Regions from separate parts of the Erwinia sp. CGal63 genome, predicted to be linked through region 3. Evidence: riboswitches for the same ligand, from Rfam matches in the RefSeq annotation. Region 3 holds a riboswitch; each other region holds the start of a gene.

The links. Region 3 has a riboswitch for thiamine pyrophosphate ahead of thiM (hydroxyethylthiazole kinase). Riboswitches for the same ligand answer to the same signal wherever they lie in the genome.
Region 1: another riboswitch for thiamine pyrophosphate. It lies ahead of thiB (thiamine ABC transporter substrate binding subunit); the one in region 3 lies ahead of thiM (hydroxyethylthiazole kinase).
Region 2: another riboswitch for thiamine pyrophosphate. It lies ahead of thiC (phosphomethylpyrimidine synthase ThiC); the one in region 3 lies ahead of thiM (hydroxyethylthiazole kinase).

Annotation. Positions count from the first base shown of each region.
Region 1 is NZ_JAKUMN010000004.1:87,561-89,823, forward strand. It holds gene thiP (thiamine/thiamine pyrophosphate ABC transporter permease ThiP) at 1-278, opposite strand, end outside; gene thiB (thiamine ABC transporter substrate binding subunit) at 254-1,240, opposite strand; TPP riboswitch at 1,277-1,375, opposite strand; gene sgrR (HTH-type transcriptional regulator SgrR) at 1,411-2,263, opposite strand, start outside.
Region 2 is NZ_JAKUMN010000005.1:7,646-9,908, reverse strand. It holds gene thiC (phosphomethylpyrimidine synthase ThiC) at 1-1,326, opposite strand, end outside; TPP riboswitch at 1,402-1,502, opposite strand; gene rsd (sigma D regulator) at 1,595-2,098, opposite strand; gene nudC (NAD(+) diphosphatase) at 2,172-2,263, shown strand, end outside.
Region 3 is NZ_JAKUMN010000001.1:257,831-260,093, reverse strand. It holds gene thiD (bifunctional hydroxymethylpyrimidine kinase/phosphomethylpyrimidine kinase) at 1-487, opposite strand, end outside; gene thiM (hydroxyethylthiazole kinase) at 484-1,272, opposite strand; TPP riboswitch at 1,305-1,401, opposite strand; gene MKZ79_RS01050 (S6 family peptidase) at 2,024-2,263, shown strand, end outside.

The DNA of each region.
Region 1 (2,263 bases), on a different contig from region 3:
TTCCGGCCGGGAAAGCGGCGGCGCCAGAGCGCCCGCGCCAGCGGAACGGCAGGCGCCAGCGCCAGTAAAGCGGAGAGGAAAGCCTGCCAGAACGAGAAGCGCAGGACGTGCCACAGATAGCTGTCGTGCCAGAGACTGCCCGCATTGACCGACGCGTGACGCCACAGCGCCATAAAAGCGAGCAGCGCGACGGCAACCAGCAGCGTGGCGACAAGGCCGCCGGGAACCAGGTTGCCCGACGGTCTGCGGCGGCTTAGCGACTGACGGCGCGTTGCCATGCGCTGACCCACTCGCTGCGATGGCTGGCGACTTCCTGCGAGGAGTACTGCAGCGTGGTTTTCGGTACGGTCAGCGTGTCAAAGCCGGCAGGCAAGGCTGTCGGCACTGCCGGATACATCCAGTTGCCCTGCGGGATCGTCTGCTGGAAAGGCTTGTCCAGCATAAACTGCATAAATTTCTGCGCCAGCTGCGGCTGTTTGCTGCCCTTAAGCTGACCGGCGACTTCCACCTGTAAATAGTGCCCTTCGCTGAAGTCCGCCGCGGCGTACTGCGTTTTTTTCTCTTCGATCAGGTGATAAGCCGGCGAAGTGGTATAGCTCAGCACCATATCGGCTTCGCCTTTCAGGAACAGGCCATAGGCTTCGCTCCAGCCTTTAGTGACGGTAACGGTTTTCTTCGCCAGCTTCTGCCAGGCGGCAGGCGCGTCGTCGCCATAGACTTTTTGCATCCAGAGCAGCAGCCCCAGGCCAGGCGTGCTGGTGCGCGGATCTTCATAGATGACTTTCAGCGGCTGGCTGCCGTCGACCAGCTCCTTCAGGCTTTTGGGTGGATTGGCCAGTCGGGTTTTATCGTAAACAAAGGCGAACCAGCCATAGTCATAGGGCACGAAAGTGCTGTCGTGCCAGCCGCCCGGCACTTTAACCTCGTGGGTGTCGATATGGCTTTCGGTAAACAGGCCGGTTTTTTTCGCCGCATCCAGCAGGTTGTTGTCCAGACCCAGCACTACGTCAGCCTTGCTGTTTTTGCCTTCCATGCGCAGACGGTTCAGCAATGCAACGCCGTCGGCAAGGGCGACATAGTTCAGCTCGCAGCCGCAGTCGGCCTCAAACGCTTTTTTAATCGCCGGGCCAGGCCCCCAGTCAGAGGCAAAAGAGTCGTAGGTATAAACCGTTAGCGCAGGTTTGGCGGCGACGGCGGAGAGCGAGCAGAGCAGCAGCAGAGGCAGGGCTTTTTTTAACACTTTGCGTTCCTTGAGGGTCAGGGCGACGCGCGATCTGAGCAAAACACTCTCAAATCCCTACGCCGGTATTAGCCGGATCAGGTTCGACGGGTTTATCTCAGCCTCGGCTTGCGCCGCGCACCCCGTTGAGAACGCCTTATTCTAATGATTTCCAAAGAGTAGCGAAAGCGTCATGATTCCGGCGGCGCAAACCAGGCGGATTTGAAATCGAACCAGCCAAGCGTATTCATCCGCACGCCACGCATACTGCGCTCGCCCTCCAGCAGCAGCCAGTGGTGAAACAGGGGATGAAAGTAGCAGTCGGCTATCAGCTCTCTGCTCCAGTCGGCCAGCGACAGCTGCTGCTCGCGCCAGCGCTGCGCGTCCTTTTGCCAGTCAATCGGCACGCAATGCTGTAGCAGCGGGATCTCATAGAGCAGCGCAAACAGAGAGAAGGTCAGCGGCAGGGTGAAATTGGCGCTGCCCAGCCAGATATCGCTTTCCGCTTCGCCGCGATGCCAGCTGTCGTAATCGACCTGTCTGGTAACTAACTCAACGCCCTGAGAAGCCAGCAGCGGCTGCAGCAGATTAGCGATAGCCTGATGCTCGATATGATCGCCATACCAGGTCAGCGTCAGCGAGGTGAGGCCTGGAGGTTTCTCCGGCGCCGCCAGATCCCGGCGATGATGCCAGCGCGGCAGCAGTCCATAAGCCGGAAACCAGTAGCGCTGATAGCCGGTTCCTGCCTGGCTTAGCAACGTTATCGGGTTAGCGATGGCGCTAATCCAGCGGCGTACCTGCTCATCGCGACCCTGCGGCGAACGCTGATCGAACAGCAGAAAATAGCAGCCTTCTTCCAGGCGACTCTCCTCGGATTTTTCATCCAGGCTGCCGCCTTCCAGCCTGACGCCGGAGTAAACCAGCTCTTCGCTGATCTCCGGCAGTACCCAGATATTGACCTCGTCGATCAGCGCGCGGTAGCCGAAGTAGTCATCGAACGCTGCAATACGCAGCTGGCTTTGCTGGTTGCGCACTACGGCGTAA
Region 2 (2,263 bases), on a different contig from region 3:
CATTGGCACGTGGCCCGGCCCTTCAATCATGACCTGAACGTCATATTCCCAGGCGATTTTCGTCAGCTCGCCCAGCGTGCGCAGCTCGGCGAACTGCGCTTCGTCGTTGGCATCCTGAATAGAGCCAGGACGCAGGCCGTCGCCAAGTGACAGGGAGACGTCGTAAGCGGCGCAGATTTCGCAAATTTCGCGAAAGTGTTCGTAGAGAAAGCTTTCGCGATGATGCGACAGGCACCACTTAGCCATAATCGAGCCGCCGCGCGAGACGATGCCGGTCAGGCGCTTCGCCGTCATCGGCACATAGCGCAGCAGCACGCCAGCGTGGATAGTAAAGTAATCGACGCCTTGCTCAGCCTGCTCCAGCAGCGTATCGCGGAACACTTCCCAGTTGAGATCTTCCGCCACGCCGTTGACCTTCTCCAGCGCCTGATAGATCGGCACGGTGCCAATCGGCACCGGGCTGTTGCGCAGGATCCACTCGCGGGTTTCGTGAATATTACGGCCGGTGGAAAGATCCATCACCGTATCTGCGCCCCAGCGTGTCGACCAGACCAGCTTTTCCACCTCTTCTTCGATTGAGGAGCTGACGGCGGAATTGCCGATGTTGGCGTTAATCTTCACCAGGAAATTGCGGCCGATGATCATCGGTTCCGCTTCGGGATGGTTGATATTGGCGGGAATAATCGCTCGTCCGGCGGCCACTTCCTGGCGCACAAACTCGGCGGTGATGTTTTCCGGCAGCTGCGCGCCGAACCCGTGGCCGGGATGCTGCTGGAGCAGCACCTCGCTGCGAATGCGCTCACGGCCCATGTTTTCCCGCAGCGCGATAAACTCCATTTCCGGCGTGATAACGCCCAGTCGCGCATAGTGCAGCTGCGTGACGTAGCGGCCAGCCAGCGCGCGGCGCGGACGCGGCAGCTTTGCGAAGCGCAGATGATCCAGCGCTTCATCCGCCAGGCGCTGCTGCGTATAAGTGGAACTAAGCTGCTCGATCGGTTGCGTATCTTCGCGTTCCAAAATCCAGCTTTCCCGCAGTCTGGCGATCCCTGCATGGACGTCAATGACGGTTTCGGGATCGCCATAAGGGCCGGCCGTATCGTATACCGGCACGGGTTCGTTCTCTTCAAACTGCGGATGGTCTTTACTGCCGCCGGTTAGCGTCGGACTGAGCTGGATTTCGCGCAGGGGGACGCGTAAATCGGCTCGGGAGCCGGTAAGATAAATACGTCTGGAATTGGGGAAGGCGGCGCCCTGCAGGGAATCGATAAACTGGCGGGCTTCGGCACGCTGTTCGCGTCGGGTTGGTTTTTTAACGGACGTAGACATAGCAAGTTCCTGAATAAAGGAAAATTTGCTTGTCCGGAGTTCGGATGAGTAATTGCCGGGCTGAAGGCCCAAACCTGAATCTTTACTCTTGTTCCCTACGCAGGTATTAACCTGGTCAGGTTCCGCGGATCCCGAATAAACGGTCTCAGCCCCGAAGGGCACTCCGACAAGAAGAAATCTGGCTTTCGCCAGGGACAATCAGCTGATTGCCCCTTGAGCATAAAGGGGCTTTATAGAAAGCTCAAGGGTTTTACAAATTTATAACTTATCAGGCCGGGCGAGCCATTGCCGCGTCGTTTGCCGCTGGCTGGTCACTGTACTTCTCCAGCGCCAGCTGAATAAATTTATCTTCCAGGGTAAAACGGGCTTCCAGCGTTTCGCCGACGATCGACAGCGCCTGCTGGAACTCCAGATAGTTGTCGTGATCGATAGCGTTTTCCAGATGGGCATCGTAAATCGCCATAATCTGTTCGGTATTAGCCTGTAACGAAGGATAAATCAGCGCCGCTTTGGCCAGCTGCTCGGTGCCTTCCATCTCCTGGATAAAGCGTTCGTAAGCGGTGAAGTGGCCGGTTGAAAGATAATCTACCAGGCTTTGGCAAAAATTATCCAGCGCGTTTTCGTCAAGCGAAGTCAGTGATTCCTTGTTAGGCTTAATGCCAACCATTTGATAATAGGCAACTAACAGCTGCTTACGTGAGTGAAGGCAAAAATCTACCAGTTCGCTACATCCGCCTACGCGTGAGGTCAGAACTTCCAGCTGGTCAAGCATGAGTGACTCCAAAAGTGTTATTTTTAACTGTCGATCCCGATCCGGTAAGGCGTGAAGTGAGGATGAGCAATTTATGGAACTTGAGATTTCAAGCGTAGACGCTGGCTGGTGGGTTGTCAGCCATGAACAGAAACTTTGGCTGCCGAAAGGTCAATTACCATACGG
Region 3 (2,263 bases):
CTCGCCCCTGGCGCAGCATCTCTTTTTCGTCGCGCGCTGGCGAACACGCCAGCAGCGCAGCGGCTTCCGGCAGATTAGGCGTGATAATGGACACCTGCGGCAGCAGCTTTTCGCGCAGCGTCGCCACCGCCCGCGCGGAAAGCAGCGGATCGCCGCTTTTCGCCAGCATCACCGTATCCAGCACCAGCCAGGGAATGGACGCCGTCGCCAGCCCTTCCGCCACCGCTTCCACGATATCGCTATCCTGCAACATGCCAATTTTCACGCTATCAATACGAACGTCGCTGAGCACTGAAGCGAGCTGGGCTGAAACAAACTCGGCCGCGATCGGATAAACGGACTGCACGCCACAGGTATTCTGCGCCACCAGCGCCGTGATCACGCTGGTGCCGTAAGCCTCCAGCGCGGAAAAAGTTTTTAGATCGGCCTGAATACCGGCGCCGCCGCTGGGGTCCGTACCGGCTATGGTTAGCGCGTTGACTCTCATAGCGCGGCCTCCCTGTGCAGGTGATACAGCTCATCCAGAAACAGCGGCTCAAAAGTGCCTGGCCCACCGGCTGCCGCCGCGGCACGTTCGCCCGCCTGGCTCATTACCCGACAGGCCGCAGCGATATGCTGCAGCCGGTCGCCGGGCAGCGCACAGAATGCGGCGACCACGGCGGAAAGCGCGCAGCCAGTTCCCACCACCCGCGTCATCAGCGGGGAACCGCCCGCCACCGCTACTAACCGCTCGCCGTCGGTGACGTAGTCCGTTTCGCCCGTCACCGCGACTATCGCGCCGCTTGACTGCGCCAGCAGCACGGCGGCATCCAGCGCTGCGGCGGAATCGTGCAGGCTGTCCACGCCGCGCCCGGAAACCGCCTGTCGCGCCAGCGCCATAATTTCAGAGGCGTTGCCGCGGATGGCGGCAGGACGATACGCCAGCAGCTGCTGACAAAAATCGCTGCGGAAGGTCAGCGCGCCGACGGCGACCGGGTCGAGCGTCCAGGGTTTGCCTGCCGCCGTAGCGCTCTGCGCCGCCGCAAGCATGGCTTCACCGCGCGCGGCGGTCAGCGTGCCGACGTTAATCAATACGGCATCGGCAATCGCGCTGAACTGCGCGGCTTCCACGGGTTCGGTCACCATCGCTGGCGACGCGCCCAGCGCCAGCAACACGTTGGCCGTAAAGCTCTGCACCACGTCATTGGTCAGGCAGTGCACCAGCGGCGAACGCTGGCGAAACAGGGAAAGTGAAGCGGCCGGGCTGGCCGTAAAGCGAGAAGGTTGGATCATAGCGCTCCCAACCGGCGATCAAGAAGGCGATGCGGGCAGGCATCTGACTTCCCTACGCTGGCATTATCCAGTTCAGGTTCAACGGGTTTTTCTCAGCCTTCACAAGGAAGGGCACCCCGAGTCATAGTGCAAGCTTCGCAGCATAGGGAAATGCGTGATGTTACGCAAGCCTGGCGCGGCTGATTAAACGCTGAATGCTGAAAGAAGGAAGTATCAGCACGCTGGCGTCCTGAACTCTTCTTCACCTGTGTTAAAGACGCGCGTTTAGCTGGCGTGATTATAAAAATTCATGAAGGAAATATCCGACAGCATTATTATCTTTCACGTCTTTTCTATACAGAGAAAACCTTTAATTAAAATAGTAACCCCAATCATTAAACAATTATAAAAATATTTATCCGACAAGTATTCAAAGAACCACAGTGAACTCTTTTTTATCTGGCAGGCAGCCAGCCAATAATATTCATTAAATAGAGTTAACTTGACGGTAATCAATATTATTGCGTCCCATCTGGCGCAAGACCGCAAAAAATTCCACAGATAATGTCTTTATTGTTAGACTATAAGAAAAGTCTGTAAATATATGATTTGGTAAACCACGCTTAACCCGGCACAAAAAAACACGGGAAATTAATATTTATCTTACATATCGCAATCGTTAATTTGAATTAAAGGGATTTCAATGAAATTAAAAATAATTGCGTTTTTATGTTGCTATTCTTTTACATCTTCATCCTTGTTCGCCGGTATCATGCGTGAAGACGTCGCGGTGCAGGACTATCGTGATTTCGCCGAAAACTTAGGTAAATATCGCGTCGGAGCAGAAAACATTCACGTTTATAAAACCGACGGTACGCTGGCTGGCGTGCTTGAGTTTCCTGTGCCTGACTTTGGCGCCGTGGTATCCGGCGGCTTCGCGACGCTGTTCGCGCCCTCTTATCTTGCCAGCGTCCAGCATAATACCGGCTACCAGTCCTTGGATTTCGGTAAT